3 regions of the Serratia sp. HNCC26DJ206 genome follow, and region 3 is predicted to be linked to each of the others. Evidence: riboswitches for the same ligand, from Rfam matches in the RefSeq annotation. Region 3 holds a riboswitch; each other region holds the start of a gene.
What was found. Region 3 has a riboswitch for thiamine pyrophosphate ahead of thiC (phosphomethylpyrimidine synthase ThiC). Riboswitches for the same ligand answer to the same signal wherever they lie in the genome.
Positions count from the first base shown of each region.

Region 1 (9,655 bases), on a different contig from region 3:
GCGAGTGAGTAGGAAGCCTTGTTGGAGAGATCTCATATACCCTTCGTCTTTCAAGCCGCAGCGTTGTTGGCTGCGTGCGCTTACCCCAGTCACTTACTTGAGTAAGCTCCTGGGGATGCTCGCCCTTGCCGCCTAGCTGCAACTTGAAATCCATTGGGTATATACCCTTCTTCAAGCCGCAGCGTTGTTGGCTGCGTGCGCTTACCCCAGTCACTTACTTGAGTAAGCTCCTGGGGATGCTCGCCCTTGCCGCCTAGCTGCAACTTGAAATCCATTGGGTATACACCCTTCTTCAAGCCGCAGCATTGTTGGTTGCGTGCGCTTACCCCAGTCACTTACTTGAGTAAGCATCCTGGGGATGCTCGCCCTTGCCGCCTAGCTGCAACTTGAAATCCATTGGGTATATACCCTTCTTCAAGCCGCAGCGTTGTTGCGAAATCAAATGAATTTTAGCATGGTCTTTTATACAGTATTTTTTCATGATCGTCTTATCTAAACAAAAGCACATATAATTCATTGGTTGACTCGCTGTGAGGTGAGCCGGACAATCCTTCGCCCACACGCTCTTGCTAACGAACAGAGGTCTAATGGAAGCCTATTTACAGCATCTGATCACTCAGTCATTGGCTTTCACCCTGCTGGTGGTGATGTTAGTGGCGTTTCTGGAGTCACTGGCGCTGGTCGGCCTGCTGCTGCCCGGCACGGTGATGATGGCCAGCATCGGCGCACTGATTGGCAGCGGCAAGGTGGATTTTTACATGGCCTGGGGGGCCGGGATTGTCGGTTGCCTGCTGGGCGACTGGAGTTCCTATTTTATCGGCCGTGCCTTTAAGGGGCCGCTGCACCGCTGGTCATTTCTGCAAAGAAATCGGGCGATGCTGGATAAAACCGAGCATGCGCTGCATCAGCACAGCATGGTTACCGTGTTGATTGGCCGCTTTATTGGCCCAACGCGGCCGTTGGTGCCGATGGTGGCCGGTATGCTCGATCTGCCGCCCTACAAATTCGCCCTACCGAATATCATCGGCTGCCTGACCTGGCCGCCGGTCTATTTCTTCCCCGGCATTCTGGCCGGTGTGGCGATCGATATTCCTAACAGTGATGGCGGCGGTTTATTCAAAGGGTTACTGCTTGAGGTGGCGCTGCTGATTTGTCTGGCAGCTTGGCTGAGCTGGCGCTGGTGGCGTGAAGGTAAACGTGGGGCTGATAAGTTGGCACTCTGGCTTACGCCGCTGCGTCTGCGCGTCGTCTGTGTTGTGAGCTGGGTAGCTGCGCTGGTCAGTTTCTATTATTTGCTGCAACAACCGTTGATGCCGGTTTATCGTCACTTACTGTGGAAGGTGTTGGCGGGTTGAGATACCCGCCAACGGGCAATCGGGGTGCCGTCAATCTTATTGGAAGAACGCTTCCAATTGTTCAAACACCCGCATATCTTCGCTGTGGCGCTTCACCTGCAACACATCTTCCAGCTTTTCTACCTGGCTGATCATCTGCACCAGGCGCTGATCGTCGGCCACCAGCAGCCAGATGCGGCTTTGCGTGCCGTCTTTCAGCGGCATACAGAGGATCCCTTCCACGTTGAACGCGCGACGGGCAAACAGGCCACAAACGTGCGTCATGACACCCGGATGGTTACGCACGGCCAGCTCCAGGATCACCTGCGGATTCTTTTGTAGTGACTGCATGGCTTATTCTCCAATCATTTCGATGTTGGCGGCACCCGGTGGCACCATCGGGTAAACTTTTTCATTGATATCGATCAGCGCATGAATCAGGCATGGGCCAGGGCGCTGGATGGCGGCCATCAGCGCGGCTTCTGGATCTTCCTCTGCGTTCAGATCGCAGGTGTCCAGGCCGAAACCGGCGGCAATTTTCAGGAAGTCGGTACGCTTCGGATAGGTGGCGGCATAGATATGTTGCTGATAAAAAAGGGTTTGCTGCTGATGCACCAGCCCCAGCGCCTGGTTGTTCATCAGGATAATTTTAACGTCCAGATCGTGTTCAACCGCCGTCGCCATTTCCTGAATGTTCATCATCAGGCTGCCGTCACCGGAGAAACACAACACCTTGCGCTGTGGTTCGGCCAATGCAGCGCCGATCGCCGCTGGTAGGCCAAAGCCCATAGTGCCTAAACCGCCGGAGGTCTGCCATTGGCGCGCGCGGCTCAGTGGATACGCCTGCGCAACCCACATCTGATGCTGGCCAACGTCGGTGGTGATAATGGCGTTTTCATCCACGCAGCGCGCGGCGGCTTTCACCAGCCCGTAATGGCTCAGCGGATCCTCAACATTCGGCATGTTGAACGGGAATTCACCCTTCAGATCGTTAACGATTTTCAGCCATGCGCTGCGTGGCTGCGCTTCGATCAGCGGCAGCAGTTGTTGCAGCACCTGACCGACATCGCCATGAATCGCGATATTGGCCTGCTTAACCTTGCCGAGTTCGGCGCGATCGATATCCACGTGGATGATGTCGGCGTTCGGGCAGAACAACTCGGTTTTGCCGATGGCGCGATCGTCGAAACGGGCACCCAGCACGATCAGCAGATCGGCTTCCTGCAAGATAAAGTTGGTGCTGCGCGCCGCATGCATGCCCAGCATCCCCAGCGACAATGGATGTTCTACCGGCATCGCGCCCAGCGCCATCAGCGTCATGGTGGTGGGCAGATTGGCGCGCTCGGCCATCTGCAAGGCGGCTTTATGCGCTTCGCCACTGATAATGCCGCCACCCAGATACAGCACCGGGCGCTTGGCCTGGTTGATCATAGCGGCAGCCTGAGTGACTTGTGCGCTATCAAAGGCAGGTGCGGCATCCGGCACGGCGATCGGCGGCAGCTCATCCAGCTCAATCACTGCGGTTTGCACGTCTTTCGGGACGTCGATCCATACCGGGCCTGGGCGGCCAGATTCGGCAATGCGGAAGGCATCGCAGATCACCTGCGGCAGATCGCGGATATCGCGCACCAGGTGGTTGTATTTGGTAATTGGGATCGAAATACCGTAGGTATCGACTTCCTGAAAGGCGTCGGTGCCGATCATCGAGGAAGGCACCTGGCCGGTAATACACACCAGCGGAATGGAATCGAGCTTGGCATCGGCGATGGCGGTGACCAGATTGGTGGCCCCTGGGCCGCTGGACGAGATGCAGACCGCCGCTTTGCCGTTAGTGCGCGCCATGCCCTGGGCCATAAAACCGGCACCCTGTTCATGACGGGCCAATACGTGCTTGATCACGGTGCTTTGGCTCAGTGCGTCATACAGCGGCAGCGCAGCGCCGCCGGGGATCCCTGCAATGGTGGTAATGCCCTGGCGCTCCAGCAGATGTACGATCAGCTCTGCGCCGGTGAAGCGGTGTTTCTGGTGTGGCGTACCCGAAATTGCCATGTTCCTATCCTTAGTCAAGGCCGGTTCGCATTTCTGGGCAGGGGACTAAAACAAGAAACCCCGCCCGGTTTGCGCCGGCGGGGTTTGGGAATCGATGCGTTGATTCGGACCCTACGGCGCACTGCCGACGACCACCACCACACGCACGACGACTACCGCGGCTGGTAGCGCGGTTGGTAGTAGAGTCGAAGTCAGCGAGGATGTGATCACAGGGAACCTTATCATCAGTAGTAAAAAACAGGATTTTATAAAACCACAGGTGCAAAACTCGCACAACAGGTTTATTAATTCAGCATAAAAAACGCGCCTTGGATCACGTTCTTGCTGCAATGCCCAGCACGCGAGCTGCTGGGGTGCTGCCCTCTATCAACGCCTGGGTTGGGCCGTCGTAATAGATGCGGCCATCCACCACCAGTAAAGTACGGGGGGCGATGTGGGCGGCATCTTCCAGATTGTGTGACACCATTAACAGCGTGAGCTGACGGAGATCGCACACCTCTTGCAGCAGTTGCAGCATCTCATTACGCAGCGCCGGATCGAGCGCGGAGAAAGGTTCGTCGAGCAGCAGAATCGGTTGCTGGCGAATCAGGCAGCGCGCCAATGCGGCACGCTGGCGTTGGCCGCCGGAAAGCTGTGCAGGCAGGCGTTGCAGATGTTCCTCCAGCCCCACCTGCTGGGCGATCTGCGCCAACTGCTGCTTCTGGACGCTATTCAAACGCAGGCCAGGATCCAGCCCCAGCCCGATGTTTTGCGCCACCGTCAAATGTGCAAACAGATTGTTTTCCTGAAACAGCATAGAAACCGGGCGCTTGGCCGGCGACGTAGCGGTGTGGTCGCTGCCGTTCAGCAGAAGTTTGCCACTGGCCGCTGGTAAAAAACCGGCGATCAGGCTGAGCAGGGTGCTTTTACCGGCACCACTTGGCCCCAGCACCGCGACGTGCTCGCCCGGTTGAATGCGCAGGTCAAAACGCATCGGCAGGTGTTCGTACAGGTAGGTCAGTTTTTCAAGCTTTAGCATGGCGGCCCGGTAAGCGTTCAATCAGGGTAAACAGCAGGAAGCACAGTAACAGCAGCAGGGCTGCGGTCACGGCACCGTCGTTGCTGCGGTAAGAACCAATCTGCTGATACAGATAAAAAGGCAGCGTGCGGAACTGTTCGTTGCCGAACAGGGCAACCACGCCGAAATCGCCAATCGACAGCACGCAGGCAAATGCCAGGGCCTGTGCCAGCGGGCGTTTCAGCGCTTTCAGCTCAATCCAGCGCAAACGCTGCCAGCCGTGAATGTCCAGCGACAGGCAAAGAGGATTATAGCGCTCGGCCAGATCGCGCATCGGGTTTTCCAGCACTTTCAACGCGTAAGGTACCGCCATCAGTGCGTTGGTGAGGATCACCAGCGCATAGGGGGATTGCGGCAGCCCGACGGTATCGCTCAGCAGCAGGAAGAAGCCGGTTGCCAGCACAATGCCCGGCATCGCCAGGATCAGCATGCCGCTCAGTTCCAGCATTTGGCCCTGTGCGGGCCGCTGCCGTAGTTTCAGTTCGCGGCTGCTCCACAGCAGCATCATAGTTAGCACCACGCATAGCAGACCGGCACCGAGTGCGATACGCAGCGACGTCAACAGCGCCTGCCACAGTAGCGGCTGTTGCAGCACGCTGATCAGGCGGTGATTGGTTCCGTCGATAATCACCGCCAACAGCGGCGGTAACAGCAATAACAGGGCGGCGCTAATCAGCAGCGTATCGCCGATGCGCCGTCCGCGGCTGTCTTCTGGGTTGCGCCAGCTTTGAGCATGGGTATGGCCGACCGGCAGCGCCTGGTTCAAGCGTTGGCTGAGCACCACCAACCCAAGGCAGCAGGTCAGTTGGATCAGCGCCAGCAGCGCGGCGCGGCTGAGATCGTAGTCGTAACTCAATGCCTGATAGATCGCCAACTCAATGGTGGTGGCCTGTGGCCCACCGCCCAGCGACAGCACGGTGGCAAAACTGGCGAAACACAGCATAAAAATCAATGCGCCGCTGGGCAGGATCTGGCGGCGCAGCGCGGGCCATTCCACAAAGCGGAACTGCTGCCAGCCATTCATCCCCAGTTGTGCCGCCAGTTGGCGCTGTTCCGTGGGGATATTTTCCAGCGCCTGCAACAGTAAACGGCTGGCCAGCGGCAGATTAAAGAACAGATGTGCCAGCAGGATGCCCTGTAGGCCATAGGGCGAGAAACTGTAATGGATCCCTAGCCAACCGCACACCACCGCCAGCCAGCCTTGCTTGCCGTACACGCTCAGGATGCCGAAAACCGCCACCAGCACCGGCAAGACCAGCGTCATGGCGCATAGGCGCAGCAGTAGGTTGCGGCCAGGGAAGCGCCGCCGATAGAGCGCACGAGCCAGCGGGATGGCGGGAAGTACCGAGATCAGGGCCGACAGCAGCGCCTGCCAGAAGGTAAAGCGCACCACGTGCCACAGATAGCTGTCTTGCCATAAGCTACGCCAGTCGCTGCTGGGTGCGTGTCGCCATAAGGAGCCCATCGCCAGCAGTGCGATCAGCCCGATCAGGCCAGCGGCCATCAGCCCCGGCCATAGCCAACGCGGGATCAGTGGCTGACGGCGGTTTGCCATGCCCGTACCCAGTCACCACGCTGTTTTGCCACTTCTTCTGCACTGAATTGCAATGCGGTTTGCGGCACGGTCATCTGTTCAAAACCCGCAGGCAGCGTGGTTTCAATCACCGGGTACATCCAGTTGCCGGTAGGAATGGTGTTCTGGAAGGCTGGCGTAACCATAAACTGCATAAAGCGCTCTGCCAGCTCCGGGTTTTTGCTGGCCTTCAGTTTAGCGGCCACTTCGACTTGCAGGTAATGGCCTTCGCTGAAGTTGGCGGCTGCGTAGCTGTCTTTTTTCTCTTCAATCAGATGGTAAGCCGGGGAGGTGGTATAGCTCAGCACCAGATCGCCTTCGCCTTTCAGGAACAGGCCATAGGCTTCGCTCCAGCCTTTGGTGACGGTAACGGTTTTTTTCGCCAGTTGCTGCCAGGCTTCCGGTGCTTTGTCGCCATACACTTTCTGCATCCACAGCAGCAGGCCGAGCCCCGGCGTGCTGGTGCGCGGATCCTGATAGATGATTTTCCAGGGTTGATCGCTGCTCACCAGCTCTTGCAGGCTTTTCGGCGGGTTTTTCAGTTTGTCTTTGTTGTAAACAAAGGCGAAGTAGCCGTAATCGTAAGGGATGAAGGTGTTGTCCTGCCAGCCACCTGGCACGGTGAGCTTGCCGGTATCAACCTGGCTCTCGGCGAACAGGCCGGTTTGTTTTGCCGCTTGCAGCAGATTGTTGTCCAACCCCAGCACGATATCGGCAGCGCTGTTGTTGCCCTCCATCCGCACGCGGTTGAGCAGTGAAACGCCGTCTTCCAGCGCCACAAATTTCAATTCGCAGTCACAATCGGCCTCGAAGGCTTTTTTAATTGCTGGGCCAGGGCCCCAGTCGGCGGCGAAAGAATCGTAGGTGTAAACCGTCAGCGTAGGCTTGGCCAGCACGGGGGCCGCAGCCAACAGCAATAGGTAAGGCAGGTATTTTTTGACCACTTTGCACTCCTGAAATTTAAGGGGGCAAAGGACTCTGAGGGCGTGAATCCCCATCATCTTTCAAGCCGCAGCGTTGTTAGCTGCAACTTGAAATCTATTGGGGATAAGCGACGCGGTACTCAAATCCCTCCGCCGGTATTGACCGGATCAGGTTCGACGGGTGTACTCTCAGCGGAAAAAAACGTGCTGCGTTTTCATGCAGCGCTCGTTGTTTTCCGCACCCCGTTGAGACGGCGCTATTGTAGAGATTAACGGGCAGTGGTGAAAGAGACTTATGTTTCCGGCGGGGCGAACCAGGCCGATTTAAAATCGAACCACCCAAGGGTATTCATGCGTACCCCGCGCATGCTGCGTTGGCCGTGCAGTTGCAACCAGTGATGGAACAGCGGGTGCAACTGATGGCTGCTGACCAAGCGTTGGCAGAACTCCGCCAGCGGCAAGCGGTTATCGCGCCACAAAGCCGCATCCTCGGCGATATCTTCGCTCAAACAGTGCTGGATTAACGGCGTTTCATACAGCGTGGCAAACAGGGAAAACTCCAGCGGCAGCGTGAAGTTGGCGCTGCCAAGCCATAAATCGCTGTTCGCCTCGCCCTTATGCCAGTCATCGTAGTTGATGATTTGTACGTTAAGCTTGATTCCGTGTTGCGCCAGTAAGGCGGTGATGGCCTGCTGGATGGCGTGGAATTCCGAGTGCTCGCTGTAGAAAGTTAACGTCAGTTCGGTTAGCCCCGCAGGTTTGGGTTGCTGCCCCAATGCGCGGTTATGTAACCAGCGTGGCAGAATGCCGTAGGCCGGTGCCCAATAGCGTTGATATACCGATCCTGCGTGGCTCAGCAGGGCGATCGGGTTGATCAGTTCACTCAGCCAACTGCGGATTTCAGGATTGGCCGCCAGCGTTGAGCGCTGGTCAAACAGCAGGAAATAACAGCCTTCTTCAAGGCGGCTTTCCAACTCATTTTTACCCGTTTCATCCCCCTGCAACTGCACGCCTGAATGCACCAGTTCTTCGGTGACTTCTGGCAGCACCCAGATGTTGACTTCATCAATCAGCGCGCGATAGCCAAAGTAATCATCGAAGGCATGGATCTTCATCTGGCTGCGATGATTGTGCACCACGCTGTAAGGACCGGTGCCGACGGGATGGCGGGCGAAATCCGGCAGGCTCTGCCATTCGCGCGGCAGGATCATGGCATGCACACTGCCCAGCAGCCAGGGCAGCCAGTAGTCCGGGCTGTGCAGATGGACGTCGATCACATAGGGCGTGGGGGAAGTGACTTTATCGATATGGGAAAACAGAGGCTGCGGGATCAGCCGGTTCAGGGAATGGATCACGTCTTCCATCTCTAGCTCGCGGCCATGGTGGAAACGAATCGCCGGGCGCAGATAAAAACGCCAGTGCAAAGGCGTTACTGTCTGCCAGTGGTGGGAAAGATCGGACTCGATTTCCCCATTTTCCTCATTTATGCGCGTTAAACCGTTAAAAATCTGCCGCGCCAGATGGGTTTCTGAACGGCGTAGCGCCGAGCCGGGCAGCAGGTTGTAAAGCTGGCGATAGTAGAGCACGCGCAGGATATGTTTGCCTTGGCGAAAGCTGCGCCCCAGTTGGGAAAGCAGCATCTGGCGCACGGCATTTTTGTCGCCCACCAGCTGTACCAACTGATCAATTTTGTCCTGCTCCAGCAACTCTTCAGCCCGCTGTTGCTGAAGTGCCAGGCCGGTGTATTGGAAACTGAGCTGTGAACGCTTGCCTCGTCCGGCTTCGGCCTGCCAGGTGAGCCAGCCTTGCTGCTGCATTGCGCCTAATAAGGAGCGCACGTGGCGGCGCGAACAACTGAGCACGTCGGCCAGTTCCTGCAACGTGGTTTCTGTGGGTTGGCCATGACAGCGTTGCCACAGGCGGATGAACTGTTGTTGCAAGCGTGAGGTAGACATAAAAGAGGAACTCCAAGGCATCAATCCGTCAATTTATCTTTCCCTATATTACGCCAATAATGGTTTCAGTCCAAAGAGCGGAGGGGCACTTAATGAAGGTTCTCTTAACGAAACAGTTTTATCAGCGTTATTTCACGGCGATTCGCTGCCAGAACGCCGACTGGCTGGAGGTGATCCCGCAACAGACAAGGTTGGATATGCTGGCCCACTTGACCCAGTGGGACATCAATACGCTAAACGATAAGCAATACCGTGAGCGTATCTAGCGCTCATAGCAAAAGTGTTTCTGAGTAATGGTGCTTTTTCACCAGCCAGTGGGGTAACCCACTGGTATTTTTCTCTGACACATCACTTTATTCTGTAATTCCCCTTCTGTAGCATACCCCCGTCGCCCTTCAGGATGCAGGGGTGTTGGCTGCGTTACTCGGCCTATGTAGGGCCCAAGCGCGGTTCAAATCGGTCAAAGACCGATTTGTCGCTCAGTTGCCGCCTACCTGCATCTCGAAGTAGCTTGGGCGTAGGCTTCTTTATTCTCTGGTCAGGGACGCAGGTATGAATGTCAAACGCTGGTTGCCACGCCGTTTTAATCCCGTTTTTGCCGCTTTTCTGATCATCGCCTTTCTTTCCGGCATCGCTGGCGCGTTGCAGGCCCCCACGCTGAGCTTATTTCTCACCACCGAGGTGAAAGTCCGCCCGCTCTGGGTTGGGCTGTTTTATACCCTGAATGCCATCGCCGGGATTATCGTCAGTTTCCTGCTGGCGAA
Region 1 is NZ_JBXUGP010000007.1:154,643-164,297, reverse strand. It holds gene AC2A1E_RS06820 (DNA polymerase II) at 1-36, opposite strand, end outside; gene AC2A1E_RS06815 (DedA family protein) at 588-1,355, shown strand; gene ilvN (acetolactate synthase small subunit) at 1,392-1,685, opposite strand; gene ilvB (acetolactate synthase large subunit) at 1,689-3,383, opposite strand; gene ivbL (ilvB operon leader peptide IvbL) at 3,495-3,593, opposite strand; gene thiQ (thiamine ABC transporter ATP-binding protein ThiQ) at 3,697-4,401, opposite strand; gene thiP (thiamine/thiamine pyrophosphate ABC transporter permease ThiP) at 4,388-5,995, opposite strand; gene thiB (thiamine ABC transporter substrate binding subunit) at 5,971-6,957, opposite strand; TPP riboswitch at 7,064-7,192, opposite strand; gene sgrR (HTH-type transcriptional regulator SgrR) at 7,230-8,891, opposite strand; gene sgrT (glucose uptake inhibitor SgrT) at 8,984-9,157, shown strand; gene AC2A1E_RS06770 (sugar efflux transporter) at 9,444-9,655, shown strand, end outside.
Region 1: another riboswitch for thiamine pyrophosphate. It lies ahead of thiB (thiamine ABC transporter substrate binding subunit); the one in region 3 lies ahead of thiC (phosphomethylpyrimidine synthase ThiC).

Region 2 (9,655 bases), on a different contig from region 3:
ATTTGATTTATTTTATGAAAGTATCGAATGAAGGGTTTAACTGCCGCATATTTGAGTGGTAGTGAATAAAAATACCTCATTAAATAGGTTGAAGCTAAGTGAAACCAGTCAACTGCTTGATATTTAGTACTCAACACACCATGATTTGCGTAGTGTGAGGGCTGGCAAGGTGATTCTGGGCCTGTTTTTTTGATAATGAGGGGAGCACGATGGCAGGTTATCAACCGCCTTATACCATAACACCAAACATTCTGAATCAGGTGGTTGAGGTGGGGGAGCTATTAGGCCGTTGGGCTGCGCAGGCTGAACAATCTTCCCCTTTGCTACGTAAAGAGAACCGTATCCGCACTATCCAGGCATCATTGGCTATTGAGCACAACAGTCTGTCTACCGAACAGGTTACTGCGATCATGGATGGTAAACGGGTATTGGCGCCGGCAAAAGATATTCAGGAAGTTCGTAACGCGATCCTTGCCTATGAAAAATTGCCTGACTGGCAGAGCCATCGGTTTGATGACTTACTGGCAGCACATCGTTTACTGATGGTTGGCCTAGTGGATGCGCCAGGTCAGTTGCGCAGTGGTAATGTTGGCGTGTATCGGGAAAAGCAGCTGATTCATATGGCTCCGCCAGCCAATCAATTGCCGCGTTTAGTCAGCGATCTGCTGACATGGTTACAGCACACTGATATCCACCCGTTGATTGCCAGTTCCATATTCCATTACGAATTTGAATTCATCCATCCGCAGAACGCATCTTAGCTGCTGTCACCGCTAATCCTTCCATGACTATTGTGCAACTTGCTGGTGAGTTGAAGGTAAGTAGCCGTACGATCGAGCGCACTATCAAGGTATTACAGGAGGAAAAACGATTAGCAAGAGTTGGGTCGACTAAGAGCGGTTACTGGCAGGTTGTTTAAACTTATTATATGGTAAAGATGATATTTATATGGGGTAATAATCAGGGGGTTAACCCCCTGAGCAATACATTATTCTACCGTTACATCTTTATCTACGCTGTATTCAGCTTCGCTGCCGTAGTTTTTGGCCGCATCGCGGGTATTTTTCTGCACCGCAATGGCGCCAAACAGGCTAAGAAAGAAGGAGACACCGTAGAAACCTTTCTCACTTAATAATAATTTGGCATTCCACAAACCGATGCATAACAGGCCTACGGCAATCGCAAAAGCCACCCAGCAAGTAATACTATAAATATGAGTCACTGGAATGCCATCTTGCTGATCGCGGACCGTCTTTTGAATGGTTATGGCGGTAAACAGGCCCAATATCAATACGGCGAAATAATAGCCTTTTTCATTCAATTGCATTTCCGCATTCCACAGGCCCAGCAGAAACACGCCAAAACCGCCGAGGAGTGCTGCCCAAGAGGCGAGAACGAAAGCAAACGAGGTGGTGTTTTGTTGTGGTACAGAACTCATTATATGTATCCCTAAATAACAAGACGAACTCCCTGCTCCTAAGCCAGTACAACGGCAGCTTATGAGGTCGGGAGCAATCTACCCGATCTCTGTTTATTAATGCAATAGAATAAGCTTCAGATAATGAGTATGTCTGATCGTTCCTGTTGGGGATCATATCGACATTAATTTTTAAGTATTAATCGCGCTAATTTTTCGGCTGCCTTGTCAAGTTTCAATTTGAGTTGTGATGCATAATCAGCACAAAACATAAAGAATGACGTCATGTTTAATATGGAAAATGCATGCATTATTTTTTGAAATTTATCCTGCAAATATATTCCCTGTCATTAAGCTAAATAGGCTCAACCTGGAGTCTTCCCTAAAATGGGTTTACAGCCCCAGGTTTGGCGATTATCCTGATCGACGTTGGCGAGACAGCCAACAAAAATTTAATGATTTTTCAATGACTCGGGGTGCCGATGTAATCGGCTGAGAATTTACCCGTATTACCTGATCTGGATAATACCAGCGTAGGGAAGTCTCGGTATCTCAACCGGTACCCGCCTTCTTGAACGCCGGTTGGGAGCAATATGTTGACTCGACCTGATGTGTTACCCGGCAACCGTGCCGCGGCCTGTTTTCACCAATTTAAACGCCATCTCCCGTTGATTCATTGCCTGACTAACGAAGTGGTACAGGAATTGACCGCCAATGTTCTGCTGGCCCTAGGGGCTTCTCCGGCGATGGTGGTCGAGCCTGCCGAGGCCGCACAGTTCAGCCGTGTGGCGGATGCGTTGCTGATCAATATCGGTACGCTGCACAGCGCGCGGGCCGAGTCGATGTTGGCCGCTATCGAGGCTGCCAATCACGCAGGCAAGCCTTGGGCGTTGGATCCGGTTGCGGTGGGCGGTTTGACTTATCGCACTGATTTTGCTCAGCGTTTACTGATGCTACAGCCTGCGGCGATCCGCGGTAACGCGTCGGAGATTATGGCGCTGAGCGGTCTACGGGCTAGCGGCCGTGGCGTCGACAGCAATGACGACTCACTGGCAGCGTTACCGGCAGCGCGTGAACTGGCCCAGAGTAGCGGTGCGATTGTGGCGGTGAGCGGGGTGGTGGATTACATCACCGACGGCGAGCGTGACTGGGCCGTGACCGGTGGCGATATCCTGATGACGCGGGTGGTGGGCACCGGCTGCGCGCTGTCTGCGGTAGTGGCTGCCTTTTGCAGCCTGCCGGGCGAGCGGTTGGATAACGTAGCCACCGCTTGCCGGGTGATGTCGCTATGCGGTGAACGTGCGGTGGCACGCTGTAGCGGCCCCGGCAGCTTTACCCCGGCATTTCTCGATGCGCTTTATCAACTGACCTCAGAGGATCTGCAATGAAACGTATTAATGCTCTAACCATTGCGGGCACCGATCCGAGCGGTGGCGCGGGGATCCAGGCCGATCTGAAAGCTTTTTCGGCGCTGGGGGCCTATGGTACCAGCGTGATCACCGCCTTGGTGGCGCAAAACACCCGTGGGGTGCAGTCGGTATATCACATCGATCCAGCCTTTGTGGCTGCCCAGCTTGATTCCGTACTCAGCGATGTGCGGATCGACAGCGCCAAGATCGGCATGCTAGCCAATGCGGAGATCGTCACTGCGGTGGCGGAACGTCTGCGGCACTATCAACTGCCTTATGTGGTGCTCGATACGGTGATGCTTGCCAAAAGCGGCGATCCGCTGCTGGCACCAGAGGCTGTGGAGTCTATCCGCCGTGAATTATTGCCGTTGGTTTCTCTTATCACGCCAAATTTGCCGGAAGCGGCGGCGTTGCTGGCTTGCGCACCGGCCGAGAATGAACGGCAAATGCGCGAGCAGGGGCAGGCATTGCTGGCGATGGGTTGCCAGGCGGTGCTGATAAAAGGGGGGCACTTGAACGAAGGTGAGAGTCCGGATTGGTTATTTACCGCCGATCTGGAGCAGCGTTTCACTGCGCCGCGCGTGGCGACCCGGCATACCCATGGCACCGGCTGCACACTTTCAGCCGCGCTGGCGGCATTGCGCCCGCGTCATGAGAATTGGGTTGCAACGGTGATGGAGGCCAAGGCCTATCTGCAACAAGCTTTGCAGCAGGCCGATAGCCTAGAAGTGGGGCAGGGTATTGGGCCAGTGCACCATTTTCATGCCTGGTGGTGAAGTTGGCCGGGCGCAGAGAACGCCCGGCATAAGCCTTAGCCGACTCCAGCCTGATGCAGGTCGTGCAGGTTGATCGCCCCCACCAGCACGCCGTCAAGGTTAACGACCGGGGCCGCGCTGATGTGTTGTTCGTGCAGGGCTTCCAATGCTTCACCAGCCCGCCACTGTTCTGGCAGGCGATAGCCGGGGCGGGTGATCGCCGGGCTGAGGGCATCAGCGAGGCTATTGCCCTTCACCAGCCAGCGGCGCAGGTCACCGTCGGTAAATACGCCTACCACTTTCTGTTGAGCATCGCACACCGCGACCAGACCAAGGCCGGTGCGGCTCAATTCCAGCATCGCCTCCATCACGTTGACGCTTTCTTTAACCACCGGCAGGCGATCACCGGTGCGCATCAGGTGGTGGACGCGGTTTAACAGGCGTGCGCCCAAACTGCCACCCGGATGAGAGCGGGCAAAATCTTCCGCGTTGAAACCGCGCTGGCGCATCAGCGCCATGGCCAGCGCATCGCCCATCATCAGAGTGTTAACAGCGCTGGAAGTGGGGGCCAATCCCATTGGGCAGGCCTCACGCTCTACGCTGATATCCAACGTGCAGGCTGCGCCCAGCGCCAGCGGGGATTCTTTACCGCCGGTGATGGCGATCACCGGGATCTGGCTTTCGGCCAGCAACGGCAGGATCAGATCCAGCTCTTTGGCGCGGCCGGAATAAGAGATAAAGATCACCACATCGTCGGCACCGATCATGCCGAGATCGCCATGCAGCGCTTCGGCGGGATGGACGAAGAACGACGGCGTGCCGGTGCTGGCCAGCGATGCGGCAATCTTTTTGCCGATATGGCCGGATTTACCGATGCCGGAAATCACCGCTTTACCTTGGCAGTTCAATAGCAGTTCGCAGGCACGGACAAAATTATCGTCCAGTCGGGTCAGCAGGCGTTGTGCTTCCGCCAGTTCAATCTCCAGCGTTTCGCGGGCAAAGTTAAGCAGGGCAGTGGCGTTACTCATCGGAGTCTCCTACCAGAATGATATTGATGCCTTTCGCCTGCAACGCAGCGAGGTAACTCGGGTTGATGCCTTTATCGGTGATCAGCGTATCCACTACGCCCAGTTCGCACACCACGTTCGGGCTTTTACGGCCGAATTTGGAGGAATCGACCAGCAGCACAATGCGGCTGGCAGCTTCGCACATGGCTTTGCTGACATTGTGTACCTCATTGAAGGTGGTCACTCCTGCGTTGAGATCGACCCCGTCGGCACCGATAAACAGTTTATCAAAGCTGAACTGATGGAACGCCGATTCGGCCAGGCTGCCGTGAAACGAGGCTGATTTTTTGCGATAGGTGCCACCGGGCATCAGAATGGTCTGGTCGTTGTCCAACTCCACCAGCGCATTGACGATATGCAGGCTGTTGGTCATTACGGTGATGTTATTGAACTGCGCCAGATGTGGCACCATTTGCAATACGGTGCTACCTGCGTCGAAGATCAGCGAATCGCCGTCGTCGATCAGTTTGATGGCGGCGTAGGCAATCTGGCGTTTCTTCTCGGTATTGATATGGGTTTTGCGATCGATGGGTTGATCGCCATCGTCACGGCTGAGCACCACACCGCCGTAGGTGCGGATCACGTCACCCTCTTCTTCCAGCAGGGTGAGGTCTTTACGGATGGTGGTGCCGGTGGTGGAGAAATGTTCTGCCAGTGCATCCACTGCCGTTTTGCCATGTCGCTGCAAGTATTCAAGAATAGCGGCTTGCCGCTGCTTTGGTTTCATAGCGATTCCTGTTCACCAGAGTTGACCATTCCTCTCGGTGAATAATTCACTATGAAAGGTAATGTCTTTTAGTGTGAAAATATCATGATTTCGGTGTAATCGCTAACAATAGTGCAGTTTTGCATGATTGATCCTCGGGGAAGATCACATCCGGGCATAAATCTTGCTGATGCATGCCATGCAACTCGGTGAGTTGTTTAGGCTGTGCGAAAATAGTCAGGCCGCGCATCAGCATGCTACCGCACACCCGCTGCTGTTCATCGAACGCCAGTGCCAGTATCACGCGGGGTTTGAAGCGCCCGCCAGAGCGGCCAACGCCCACGTTGCCTAGCTGGCACAGGCGATCAAAGGCGCGGTTGAAACGCTGAATCTGCCACCAGCCGAGGGCGATTTGCATCAACCAGGCGATAATGGCAAAGGTGATGAGTGCGCTGGTCATGAGATTGTGCTCCTGTGTAAAAATGAAGGGGAAATCAGGTGATCTTCCCCTCACCCTAGCCCTCTCCCACAGGGAGAGGGGACTGGATGTGCCACTGTTTTACTCCGGCATTAACCGTGGTATTTATCGACTTGTTTTCCCTTGGGCTAAGGGGCGGTATGCGCCACCGCTTTACTCCAGTCTTAACCGTGGCACTTATCGGCTCCCTCTCCCTTGGGGAGAGGGTTGGGGTGAGGGGGACAATCTCGCCCTCAGCCGATATATATCAGAACATCACTTGCCCGCCGGTAATGTTGATCGACTGACCGGTGCAGTACGACGCCTTATCGCTGGCGTAGAACAGCAGGGTGTTCAGCACGTCCTGATAATCGCAGCCGCGTTTGAGCGGTACTTTGTCGGTGTAATACTTCTCAACGTCTTCGGGTTTGATCCCCAGTTTCTGCGCGTATTGCGGCAATAACGACTGGAACATTGGGGATTTGAGCAGGTTACCGAGCATCAATGAGTGCACGGTAATGCCATACTCCGCCAGATCGAGCGCCAGCGATTGGGTCAACCCTACGCCGCCGAACTTGGCCGCGCTGTAGCCAGAGTTGTGTTTGCTGCCGACCTTGCCGGATTTAGAGTTGATCTGAATGATGCGCCCGGCAACGCCGTCGCGGATCATCAGGCGCGAAAACTCGCGGGCACAGAGAAAATACCCCACCAGATTCACCTGCAATGAGCGATCGAAATCACCCAGTTGGAAATCGGTGATCGGCGCCGCTTTGGCGATCCCGGCGCTGTACACTAACAGATTCGTCTGGCCGAAAGCCTGATCAACCGCACTTGCCAGCGCAATAACGCTGGCTTCATCGGTGGCATCGGCCTGGAAGCCGATTGCGCGATCGGCACCGTATTCCTGATTGATTTGCTGTGCCACCAGATGGGCGTTGTCAGCGCTCAGATCCGCCACCGCCACGCGGTAACCGGCTTCAGCCAGGCCGTGGCACAGGAAGGCTCCTAACGTTTGGCCACCGCCAATCACTACAGCTACTTCAGACATGTTGTACTCCTTTCCTTATGCGGAAAATTTCAGCGTGCTGCCTAATGGGATATCGCTAGGCGTTGGGCCGGTAACGTGGATCGAACCGGGGAATTCCGCCTGTGCCTCGCCGTCGAAACGCACGGTGACGTGGCCCAGTTCGCGCAGGTTCTGCGTGGCAACCTCACCGACGGCGGTGATCGGGTAACGGCTTTCGCCGAGCTCCATCACCCCGCCGACCTGTAAATCACCGGCGGTGTTGCCGTGTTGGTGAATGAAACAGTACTCTTCGATATCTGCCGGAGCGCCTTCACGGAAGGTGATCAGCATGTCATCCAGCAGCGCATCACGGGCGCAGCCGCCGATATGGGTAATGGTGGTCTGGAAAATGGTGTTCATCGTTTTCCCCTGTTCAACTTATTGATAAATAAAGGCCGATGCTGCCCAGGCGATCAGCACTGTGGGTGCGCCGGTGAGGAAGCGCCCGACTAGTACCGAAGGTACGCCGACGCGCACCGTATCCTGTTTGGCTTCTGCCAAAGACAAACCCACCGGGATAAAGTCACAGGCGGCCTGTGCGTTAATGGCAAACAGCGCCGGTAAGGCCAACTGCGGCGGGATATGGCCAAGGCCAATCTGCACGCCGACCAACACGCCGATCACCTGAGCAATCACCGCGCCTGGGCCAAGGAACGGCGAAAGCAGCGGGAAGGAGCAGATTAGCGCCAGCGTCACCAGGCCGATCGGGCTGTTGGCCAGCGGCGTCAGGCCGTGAGCGATAAAGTCCCCGAGCCCAGAGGCCAGGATGATGCCGATCAGCGCCGAGACGAAGGCCATAAACGGCAGGATGGTTTTCAGGATGGTGTCGATGGTGTCACGGCCAGCCTGGAAGAACACCGCCACCACCGAACCCATGCCCATCCCGACTTTGGCTAGCAATCCATCACTTTGCTCGGTGATCTTCTTGCTGGTGTCGTAGTCACGCACTTTTGGCGCTACGGGTTTTTCCGTGACCGGGGCCGTTGCCGCGCCATCAGCCACCTCAACCAGGCTGATATTGTTTTCCCGCACGCCGGAAACGTAGATATCTTCCAGAATAAACTGCGCCAGCGGGCCGGATTGACCGGTGGCATGAATGTTGATGGTCGGAATGCGGCGTTTCGGGTAAATACCGCAGCGCAAGGTGCCGCCGCAGTCGATAATCATCACGCCGATTTCTTCTGTTGGCGGTTCACCCTCTTTAAAACCGTCAACCGCTGGCCAGCCGGTCAGTTCACTGATTTTGTCGACGATCGCCGGGCGGGTACCGGCGGTGATATAGACAACCTTCTTGCCCGGTTCGATAGCCAGTTGCAGTGGGCCACCCCAGCCGCTGGCACCTTTCTCAATACGGATATAAGCGCTCATGCTGTACTCCACAAATTAAAGTTGAACCTGACGATCCAGTTTGATGCCCATTTTGCGTTCGAACAGGCTGGTGGTGAGATCGGTGATCCAACCACGGAAGAAGTTGGTGAACAGCCCAACCAGGAAATAGCTCACGGCCAGCGGGGCCAGCGGCAAGCCCAGCGTGGTCAGCCCGCTGGCGACGCCGAGGTAAACGAACAGTTCACCGGGGTTGATATGCGGGAACAGGCCGTTCATCGAGTGGCAACTGTAAGAAGCGGCGGCGTAGTAGCTAGGTTTGTATTTCTCAGGCATAAAGCGCCCAAGGCTCAGGGTCATGGGGTTACAAAACACAAAGGTGCCGATCAGCGGCAGCAACAGGTAGCGTGAAACCGGGTTACCTGCACAACGCTGTGCCAATCGTTCGATTCGTTCCTGGCCAACAAATTTGATCAGCGCGTTCATGATAACTAACAGGCAGATCAACAAAGGTAAGATGCCGGTCACCATGCTGACAAACACCTCACCACCTTTCTGAAACAGGCCGATAAACCATTCGGCTCCGTGGGTTATTAGATCAATCATTATTTTCTCCTGTGATGGATGAAATGGCCTGGAGCGAACAGCGACTCTGTCGCCATGGGTCTACAGTAATCATTTTATGAAGTTGTTTGTTTTAAATAGATCACATTTTGAAAGATAAATATTTTATTATGAAAGATTAAAATGAAAGAAAAGGAAGTTTTAAGCCAGGGAAAGCCAGGAGGCGGAGAGTTTATGGCAATAAAAAGTGCCCGACATTGTCGGGCTTGGAGTAGGTTTCGTTTTAAAAACAGATGGTTAAGTTTTTCTTGAGGGCGAAACAGTATGGCGGCAGATTAACCCAACAACTCACAGTTGGGTGGCAAGCGGCACTCAATTGCGTTTGGCAGTAATTCAATACGGAAATGCTTACCTTTTAGCGGCTCACCATCGAGATTGAAGATGATTTCGTGTGGTGCGCTAATTTCAAGCCAGGGTAATGAGGCATCGACCACGCTGTTGTTTTCTTCGCCGCTGAACAGGCTGCTGATCAAGGCCGGCAGCAACTCTTCAGCGGTCAACAGGCGCAGTTGCAGTAGGCCGTCGTTGATCAGCGCGCCGGGGCACAGTTTCTGCCCGCCACCGGCCTGCTTACCGTTGCCGATACCAATCACCAGCGCGTCACCGGACCAGTGGAAGTCTGGCCCACGGATCTCACAGCGATCGGCTTGCAGCGTATCCATACGCAACAGGCCATGGATGAAATAGGAGACGCCACCCAATGCCGCTTTCAGTTTTTCCGGGGTTTCGGTGGTGATACGCGTACCAAAACCGCCGGTAGCCATATTGATGAAATAGCGATCTTCGTTAACTTTCGCCAAGTCGATTGGCACGACTCGGCCCTTGATC
Region 2 is NZ_JBXUGP010000002.1:98,478-108,132, forward strand. It holds partial or broken gene AC2A1E_RS01885 (Fic family protein) at 210-919, shown strand; gene yiaA (inner membrane protein YiaA) at 989-1,438, opposite strand; TPP riboswitch at 1,880-1,974, shown strand; gene thiM (hydroxyethylthiazole kinase) at 2,011-2,805, shown strand; gene thiD (bifunctional hydroxymethylpyrimidine kinase/phosphomethylpyrimidine kinase) at 2,802-3,602, shown strand; gene gutQ (arabinose-5-phosphate isomerase GutQ) at 3,638-4,609, opposite strand; gene srlR (glucitol operon DNA-binding transcriptional repressor SrlR) at 4,602-5,375, opposite strand; gene gutM (transcriptional regulator GutM) at 5,458-5,814, opposite strand; gene srlD (sorbitol-6-phosphate dehydrogenase) at 6,080-6,859, opposite strand; gene srlB (PTS glucitol/sorbitol transporter subunit IIA) at 6,875-7,237, opposite strand; gene srlE (PTS glucitol/sorbitol transporter subunit IIB) at 7,256-8,245, opposite strand; gene srlA (PTS glucitol/sorbitol transporter subunit IIC) at 8,261-8,809, opposite strand; gene yegS (lipid kinase YegS) at 9,103-9,655, opposite strand, start outside.
Region 2: another riboswitch for thiamine pyrophosphate. It lies ahead of thiM (hydroxyethylthiazole kinase); the one in region 3 lies ahead of thiC (phosphomethylpyrimidine synthase ThiC).

Region 3 (9,655 bases):
CGGAAGGCATCTCTTTGGTTTGGGTGGGGAAGATATGCCCAAGCGCAATGTAGGAAGGTTTTACCGCGATGGCCCGGGCGATCTCTGCGTCGTCATGGGTTGATACCCCCAGGCGCAATCCGGCCCGATGAATGGCAGCCAGATCGGTAGTCTCCAGATCCTCCTGCCCCAAGTGAACACCATAGGCACCGTGTTTAATCGCCAAGCGCCAGTAGTCGTTGATAAACAGCCGTGCACGGTATTGCTTGCCAAGCGCAATAGCGGCGGCAACGTCGGTTTCAACCTGTTCGTCCGGCAGATCTTTGATGCGCAACTGAATGGTGGTTACGCCTGCATCCAGCAGGCGGGCAATCCATTCAACGCTGTCGACCACCGGGTAAAGCCCCAGTTTGTGCGGGGTGGCAGGAAAGGGCGTGGTGATTTCAGTCATTGTTCACCTCTTCCTGTAGGTTAGATGCGCTGTGGTACAGTTCGCTGCCGCGTGAGCGGAATTCGGCGGACATTTTCTCCATGCCGGAAAGCTGGACTTCGACCGGTTTGGCGGCTTCTTGTGCGGCAGCGTAATCGCGCACTTCCTGCGAGATTTTCATTGAGCAGAATTTCGGCCCGCACATGGAGCAGAAGTGCGCGATCTTGCCGGACTCCTGCGGCAGGGTTTCGTCGTGGTAAGCGCGGGCAGTGTCTGGATCTAACGCCAGATTGAACTGATCTTCCCAACGGAATTCGAAACGCGCTTTGGACATGGCGTTATCACGGATCTGCGCACCCGGATGGCCCTTCGCCAGATCGGCAGCGTGGGCCGCGATCTTGTAGGTGATCAGCCCTTGCTTCACGTCTTCCTTGTTTGGCAGGCCGAGGTGCTCTTTTGGCGTGACGTAGCACAGCATTGCGCAGCCGAACCAGCCGATCATGGCGGCGCCAATCCCCGAGGTGAAGTGGTCGTAGCCTGGAGCAATATCGGTGGTCAATGGGCCAAGGGTATAGAACGGTGCTCCGTGGCAATGCTCCAACTCTTCGGTCATGTTACGGCGGATCATCTGCATCGGCACGTGGCCTGGGCCTTCGATCATCACCTGCACATCATATTCCCAGGCGACTTTGGTCAGTTCACCCAACGTGTGCAGTTCGGCAAACTGGGCTTCGTCGTTGGCATCCTGAATTGAGCCTGGGCGCAGGCCGTCGCCGAGCGACAGGGCAACGTCGTAAGCGGCGCAGATTTCGCAGATTTCACGGAAGTGCTGATAGAGGAAGTTTTCCTGATGGTGCGACAGGCACCACTTCGCCATGATCGAACCCCCGCGTGACACAATGCCGGTCAGGCGTTTGGCGGTCATTGGCACATAGCGCAGCAGTACGCCCGCGTGGATGGTGAAGTAGTCCACGCCCTGTTCCGCCTGTTCCAGCAGAGTATCGCGGAACATTTCCCAGGTCAGATTCTCCGCCACGCCATTCACTTTTTCCAGTGCCTGATAGATCGGCACGGTGCCAATCGGCACCGGGCTGTTACGCAGGATCCATTCACGGGTTTCGTGGATGTAGCGGCCGGTGGAGAGATCCATCACGGTATCCGCACCCCAACGGGTAGACCACACCAGCTTTTCGACTTCTTCTTCGATCGACGAAGTGACCGCCGAATTGCCGATATTGGCATTCACCTTCACCAGGAAATTACGGCCAATGATCATCGGCTCGGATTCCGGGTGGTTGATGTTGGCAGGGATGATGGCGCGGCCAGCGGCCACTTCCTGGCGCACAAATTCCGGCGTGATGTTTTCCGGCAGATTGGCACCCCAGTTCTGGCCTGGGTGCTGCTGGCGTAACACCTCGCCACGAATGCGCTCACGGCCCATATTTTCGCGGATGGCAATAAACTCCATCTCTGGCGTAACGATACCGGCGCGAGCATAGTGCAACTGGGTGACACATTTGCCGGGTAAGGCCTTGCGTGGCAACGGTAAGTGTTCGAAACGCAGATGATCCAGCCCTTCGTCCGCCAGTCGTTGTTGGGTAAAGCCGGAACTGACGCCACTCAATGTTGCAGTATCGGCACGCTCTTCAATCCAGCCTGCCCGCAGTTTTTCCAGGCCGCGATGGACATCCAGTGTGGCGTGCGGATCGCCGTAAGGGCCCGCAGTGTCATACACCGGGATCGCCTCATTCTGTTCATACTGCGGGTTATCTTTGTTGCCGCCGGTAAGCGTTGGGCTAAGCTGGATTTCACGCATCGGAACACGGATGTCGCTGCGTGAACCTTGCAGATAGATACGGTGAGAGTTGGGGAAAGTCACGCCTTGTAAGGCATCGATAAACTGCTGCGCTTCGTCGCGCTGCTGTTTGCGGGCACGGGGCTGTTTCATCGTAGACATAGCAAATTCCTATCAGTGGGTGATGTTTGGAAAATTGCTTGTCTGGAGCTCGGAGGGAGTAATGGTGTTGGCCAAGAAAGCAGCGAGATCCTGGATCGGGTAAGCTGTGTTCGGCGATAGATTACTCTTGTTCCCTTCGCGGGTCTTAACCCGATCAGGTTCCGCGGATCCCGAATTAACGGTCTCAGCCTGGCTAATTTGTTAAACAGATCAGCGCTAGGCACTCCGACAAGAAGCGTCCAGTATAGGAGGGTGAATAAAAACTACAAGCCTACCCGTGATCTTTCATGCTGAGGTGTTGTGGGCGGTGCGAGGTGACTCAGCCCGTCCGTGGGCCAACGTTTATTGATGGGATCAGGCGCGGTTTTCCAGCGAATCGGCGTTGGAAGCTCCTGGCTGAGCTTGCTGTAAGGTTTCTGCAGCCAGTTGAATCAGGTGATCCTCTAGGGCAAAGCGTGACGCCAAGGCTTCGCCGATATCTGACAGTGCCTGATGAAATTCCAGACAGACGTCCTGATCGATATCCACTTCGGTATAGCGATCGTGGAACGCCATGATCGTTTCGGTATTGGCCTGTAGCTTCGGGTAGAACTTAGTGGTCAGCGCCATTTTGGGGCTGGCTGAGCCTTCCACCTGCTTGATAATTTCGCCATAGATGTGAAAATGCCCGTCAGAGAGATAATCCACCAGATTCTGGCAAAAGTTCTCCAGCGCTTTTTCATTCAGCGGCGTATGCTTTTCTTTGTTCGGTTTGATGCCTACCAAGGTGCAATAGGCGACCAGTAATTGCTTGCGTGCCTGTAGCCATTGATCAACTAATTCATTACTGCCACCAACGCGTTGAGTCAGGTTTTCCAACTTATTGAGCATGTTTGACTCCGTGAGTAATAGAAAGAAAACAGTAATTTATTAAAATCTAACAAAGAACAATTCCTAGATTGCCAGTGAAGCAGAGGTTGTGCAACAACATATGGAACTTGCATTAACGGGTAACGAAAATGGCTGGTGGATCGTCAGCCATGAAAGCAAAATTTGGCTGCCGAAAGGTGAGTTGCCGTTGGGTTCAGCGGCGTCATATTCACTGTTGGGCCTACAGGCTCGCCAGATTGGTGAATGGGAAGGGGTACCGGTATGGCTGGTATGCCAGCCGATGCCGAGAGAGATGGGCTCTGTGCGACAATTGATCGATCTCGATCGCGGCCTGTTCCAACTGGCCGGGCGTGGTGTGCAACTGGCCAACTTTTACCGCTCACATAAGTTTTGTGGCTATTGCGGCCATGAAATGGTGCTCAGCCGCACCGAAAGCGCCTGCCTGTGCAATCACTGCCGTGAACGCTATTACCCGCAAATTGCGCCTTGCGTGATCGTCGCCATCCGCCGTAATGATGAGATCCTGCTGGCACAGCACGTGCGCCACCGCGGCGGCATCCATACCGTGTTGGCCGGGTTTGTGGAGGTGGGGGAAACGCTGGAGCAGGCGGTAGCACGTGAGGTGATGGAAGAAAGCAATATCGCTATCACCAACCTGCGTTATGTGACATCTCAACCCTGGCCGTTCCCACATTCGCTGATGATGGCCTTTATGGCAGATTATCAGAGCGGTGAACTGCGTCACGATCCGAAAGAGTTGCTCAACGCAGGCTGGTATCGCCACGACCAATTGCCGTTGTTACCACCACCGGGCACCGTGGCGCGCCGGTTGATCGAGGATACCGTGGCGCTGTGTCGGGCAGAATAGAATCATGTACAATGGCGCCAGATGATTACGGGAGCCTGATAAATGAATGAGTTGAAGAACGATCGTTACCTGCGTGCTTTGCTGCGCCAGCCAGTGGATGTGACTCCTGTGTGGATGATGCGTCAGGCCGGTCGTTATTTGCCGGAGTACAAGGCCACGCGTGCCCAGGCCGGTGATTTTATGTCGCTGTGCAAAAATGCGGAGCTGGCCTGCGAAGTGACGTTACAGCCGTTACGTCGCTATGCGCTGGATGCCGCCATTCTGTTCTCCGACATTCTTACCATTCCCGACGCCATGGGCCTGGGGCTCTATTTCGAAGCCGGTGAAGGGCCACGCTTTTCATCCCCGATTACCTGCCGTGCCGACGTAGACAAGCTGCCAGCGTTTGATCCGGAAGATGAACTGGGTTACGTGATGAATGCGGTGCGTACCATCCGTCGTGAGCTGAAAGGCGCAGTGCCGCTGATCGGTTTCTCCGGCAGCCCGTGGACGCTGGCTACTTATATGGTGGAAGGTGGCAGCAGCAAGGCGTTTACCAAGCTGAAGAAGATGATGTACGCCGAGCCACAAACGCTGCATCTGTTGCTGGATAAGCTGGCAGACAGCGTCATTCTGTATCTCAATGCCCAGATCAAAGCCGGTGCGCAATCGGTGATGGTGTTTGATACCTGGGGCGGCGTGCTGACCGGCCGCGACTACCTGGAGTTCTCGCTGCATTACATGCATAAAATCGTTGATGGTCTGCTGCGTGAAAACGACGGCCGCCGGGTGCCGGTGACTTTGTTCACCAAAGGCGGTGGCCAGTGGTTGGAAGCGATGGCTGCGACCGGCTGTGATGCGCTGGGCCTGGATTGGACCACGGATATCGCCGAGGCGCGCCGCCGTGTGGGCCATCAGGTTGCGCTGCAGGGCAATATGGATCCTTCCATGCTGTATGCCGCGCCGGAACGAATCGCGCAGGAAGTGGAAACCATCTTGGCTGGCTTTGGCCACGGCGAAGGGCACGTCTTTAACCTGGGTCATGGCATCCATCAGGATGTGCCGCCAGAGAATGCGGGTGCCTTTGTCGAAGCAGTGCACGCGCTTTCGGCTAAATACCATCGCTGAGCCGGTAAGGAGACGCTGTGATTGATACTCAGGCCCTGCGGACGGAGCAGTTACAGCGTGCGGGGGACGTCATTCGCCACGATGATTTTCTGCAAAACCCTCCCGCTTTTATTGCCGGTGCCGATGTCGGTTTTGAGCAAGAAGGCGCGGTAACACGCGCTGCCATTGCGATTCTGCGCTATCCTTCTTTGCAACTGGTGGAATACCGGGTGGCGCGCATCAATACCACCATGCCCTATATCCCCGGGTTTCTTTCGTTTCGTGAGTATCCGGCGTTGCTTGCCGCGTGGGAGCAACTGCAACAGAAACCCGACCTGATCTTCGTCGATGGGCATGGCATTTCGCACCCGCGGCGTTTGGGCGTGGCTAGCCACTTTGGCTTGATGGTGAATGTGCCGACGATCGGCGTGGCCAAAAAGCGCTTGTGCGGCACCTTTGCCCCGCTTGATACGGCGGTTGGTGCGTTGGCAGCGCTGGAAGACAAGGGCGAGCAGCTTGGTTGGGTGTGGCGCAGCAAGGCGCGCTGCAATCCGTTGTTTATTGCCACCGGCCACCGCGTGAGTACGGCGAGTGCACTGGCTTGGGTGCAGCGCTGTATGGCAGGGTATCGTTTGCCGGAGCCCACGCGTTGGGCTGATGCCATCGCTTCGCGCCGTCCGGCCTTTGTACGCTGGCTACAGCAGCATCCAGAGATGTCGACCTGCGCGATTTCGGGTACACTGCGCGGCAGATAACGAGTAAGAGAGTACACAATGCTACGTAACCCCATTCATTTACGCTTGGAAAAGCTCGAAAGCTGGCAACATTTGACCTTTATGGCGAGTTTGTGCGAGCGTATGTACCCGAATTACCAGATGTTCTGCCTGCAAACCGAGTTCGGCGATCCGGCGATTTATCGCCGTATTCTGGATCTGGTGTGGGAGACGTTGGTGGTAAAAGATGCCAAGGTCAACTTTGACAGCCAACTGGAAAAGCTGGAAGAGGCGATCCCGTCGGCAGAAGATTACGATCTTTACGGCGTTTACCCAGCAATTGATGCCTGCATTGCATTAGGTGAACTGATCCATTCGCGCCTTAGCGGAGAGACGCTGGAGCACGCCATTGCCATTAGCGAAACCTCAATTCGCACCGTGGCGATGTTGGAAATGACCCAGGCTGGCAAAGAAATGACCGACGAAGAGCTGAAAATTCTGCCTGCCGTTGAAGAAGAATGGGACATCCAATGGGAGATTTTCCGCCTGTTGGCCGCCAGTGAAGAGCGCGATTTGGATCTGATCAAAGGGTTACGATCTGACCTGCGTGAGGCGGCGGTAAGCAACATCGGGATAAATTTAACGCAATAAGGCAAGAAAACGTGATTTAACGCCTGATTTGTCATGCCTTAAGGCTTCACATCCGCACCCTGTCTGGTCTACATTTGGGGGGCGAAAAAAAAGTGGCTATCGGTGCGTGTATGCAGGAGAGTGCTGTCAATCGGCATATCCGTCGCACTCGATGCTTTGCAAACGATAAACACACTGTAAGGATAACTTATGAACAAGACTCAACTGATTGATGTAATCGCGGACAAGGCTGACCTTTCCAAAGCACAAGCTAAACTGGCTCTGGAGTCTACCTTGGCTGCTATTACTGAGTCTCTGAAAGAAGGTGATGCAGTACAATTGGTTGGTTTCGGTACTTTCAAGGTAAACCATCGTAACGAGCGCACTGGCCGCAACCCACAGACTGGTAAAGAAATCAAAATCGCAGCTGCTAATGTGCCTGCGTTCGTTTCTGGCAAAGCACTGAAAGACGCAGTCAAATAAGACGCGTGTTGGTGAAAAGATTAAACAGAGGGGCGATGGCGCCCCTTTTGTTTGCCCGCCGGGTACTCATGGTGGTTGCCGTGATCGGCGGCCTGAGCGCCTGTAGTTTTCGTTCTACCCCTCCTTCATTTACTGCCAGCGGTTTTGTTGCCGATCAGGGAGTCATCCGCCTGTGGCGAAAAGACGATAACCAGCAGCGCCCGATGGTGCTGATGAGCGTCTATAGCCCTTATCGTGGGCCGGGGACGATAACTACCCTGTATGAATATCAGAATGGTGTACTGCGCCAGATCAGACGTACCGATGCTGACGGCGATAAGGACTCGATTCAATTACGCTTTACCAACGATGGTACGGTCAGCTTTATGCAGCGCCAATTGGCGACGCGGCGCGAAAAACTGTCCAGCGACGATATCGCACTCTACCAATATCAGGCTCGCCGCATTCTGGAAGTGAGCGATGCCCTCAATGCTGGCCGGGTAAGGCTGTTGCAGGGGCGTTGGCAGCAGGGGAATGTGCAGTCGTGCCGTGGCGAAATGCTGAAACCAGACTTTGGCAAGCAGGCTGAGGCCTGGATTGCGCAGCGTGCTGCCAACAGCAGCCAACCGGTGAGCATAGCCTGGCTGGATGGGCCGGACGGACGTGAATTGCTGCTGGTGGCGAACGACGATTTCTGTCGTTGGGAACCCACAGAAGATTCGCTTTAGAAAAACCAATAAAAAAGGCTCTGCGAACAGAGCCCTCTCGTTTTACCTTGGTCGAGCTTATTTGCCACGCGCAATCGCGCGGTAGCCAATATCTTTGCGGCAGAAGCAGCCTTGCCACTGAATATTTTCCGCTAACTGATAAGCCCGTTGCTGTGCTTCAGCCACCGTTGCACCCAAGGCCGTCACGCACAATACGCGGCCGCCGCTGGTGACAACATCATTCCCTTGCAGACGCGTACCAGCATGGAACACTTTCCCATCAGCACTGTGCTGCTGCGACAAACCATGGATCACATCGCTATTGCGGTAATCACCAGGGTAGCCCCCGGCAGCCAGGACTACGCCTAAAGCAGGACGCTCGTCCCACTCGGAGGTTTTCTCACTAAGCCTGCCTTCGGCACCCGCCAGACACAGTTCAACCAGATCGGAACGCAGGCGTAACATGATTGGCTGAGTTTCCGGATCGCCAAAGCGGCAGTTGAATTCAATCACCTTAGGTTGACCGTCGGCATCAATCATCAGGCCAGCATACAGGAAGCCCACGTAAGTATTGCCTTCTGCCGCCATGCCGCGCACGGTTGGCCAGATCACCTGATCCATCACGCGCTGATGGATTTCATCGGTGACCACCGGAGCCGGTGAGTAAGCCCCCATGCCGCCGGTATTCGGGCCGGTATCGCCATCGCCCACGCGCTTGTGATCCTGGCTGGTGGCCATCGGAACCACGTTTTCGCCGTCCACCATCACGATAAAGCTGGCTTCTTCGCCTTCAAGGAATTCTTCAATCACAATGCGGTGCCCGGCGTCGCCAAAGGCATTGCCCGCCAGCATATCCTGAATGGCGTCTTCTGCTTCTTGCAGCGTCATGGCAACGATCACGCCTTTACCGGCTGCCAAGCCGTCAGCTTTGATCACGATCGGCGCACCTTTGCTGCGTACGTACGTCAGCGCAGCGTCCACATCGGTGAAGTTCTGGTATTCCGCGCTTGGGATCGCATGGCGAGCCAGGAAATCTTTGGTGAACGCTTTGGAGCCTTCTAACTGGGCGGCTGCCTGCGACGGACCAAAAATTTTCAGACCAGCGGCCTGAAAAGCATCAACCACGCCAATCACCAGCGGGGCTTCAGGGCCAACAATGGTGAGACCGATAGCATGGCTTTTGGCAAAGGCCAGCAGTGCCGGGATATCGGTTGGGGCGATATCAATGTTGGTCAGGTTGACTTCCAATGCCGTGCCCGCATTGCCCGGCGCAACGTAAACCTTATCCGCCAATGGTGATTGGGCCGCTTTCCAAGCCAACGCATGTTCGCGCCCGCCGTTACCGATAATCAGAATATTCATCAGGTGCTCCATAAACAGCGTGCGCTTTGGCGCACGCAGCGAAAGGGATTAATGGCGGAAATGACGCATGTCGGTGAAGATCATCGCAATACCGTGCTCATTGGCAGCGGCAATCACTTCGTCATCGCGGATCGAACCGCCTGGCTGGATAACGCAGGTAATACCTACTGCGGCGGCGGCGTCGATACCGTCACGGAACGGGAAGAAAGCGTCAGACGCCATGGCGGAGCCGGGTACTTCCAAGCCTTCGTCAGCGGCTTTGATACCCGCAATCTTGGCCGAGTAAACGCGGCTCATCTGGCCCGCCCCGATGCCGATGGTCATGTTGTCACGCGCATAAACAATGGCGTTGGATTTAACGAACTTAGCCACTTTCCAGCAGAACAGCGCATCACGCAGTTCCTGAGCGGTTGGCTGACGTTCAGAAACCACGCGCAGATCGCCTTCAGCCACCATGCCCAGATCGCGATCCTGCACCAGCAGGCCACCGTTGACGCGTTTGAAATCCAGACCGGCAACGCGTTGCTGCCACTGGCCACAGGCCAGTACGCGCACATTCTGTTTGGCTGCTAGCAGAGAGCGAGCTTCGTC
Region 3 is NZ_JBXUGP010000039.1:22,948-32,602, forward strand. It holds gene thiE (thiamine phosphate synthase) at 1-430, opposite strand, end outside; gene thiC (phosphomethylpyrimidine synthase ThiC) at 423-2,366, opposite strand; TPP riboswitch at 2,481-2,604, opposite strand; gene rsd (sigma D regulator) at 2,721-3,236, opposite strand; gene nudC (NAD(+) diphosphatase) at 3,337-4,104, shown strand; gene hemE (uroporphyrinogen decarboxylase) at 4,147-5,211, shown strand; gene nfi (deoxyribonuclease V) at 5,229-5,945, shown strand; gene AC2A1E_RS21090 (YjaG family protein) at 5,964-6,554, shown strand; gene hupA (nucleoid-associated protein HU-alpha) at 6,744-7,016, shown strand; gene AC2A1E_RS21100 (DUF1481 domain-containing protein) at 7,052-7,723, shown strand; gene purD (phosphoribosylamine--glycine ligase) at 7,781-9,064, opposite strand; gene purH (bifunctional phosphoribosylaminoimidazolecarboxamide formyltransferase/IMP cyclohydrolase) at 9,113-9,655, opposite strand, start outside.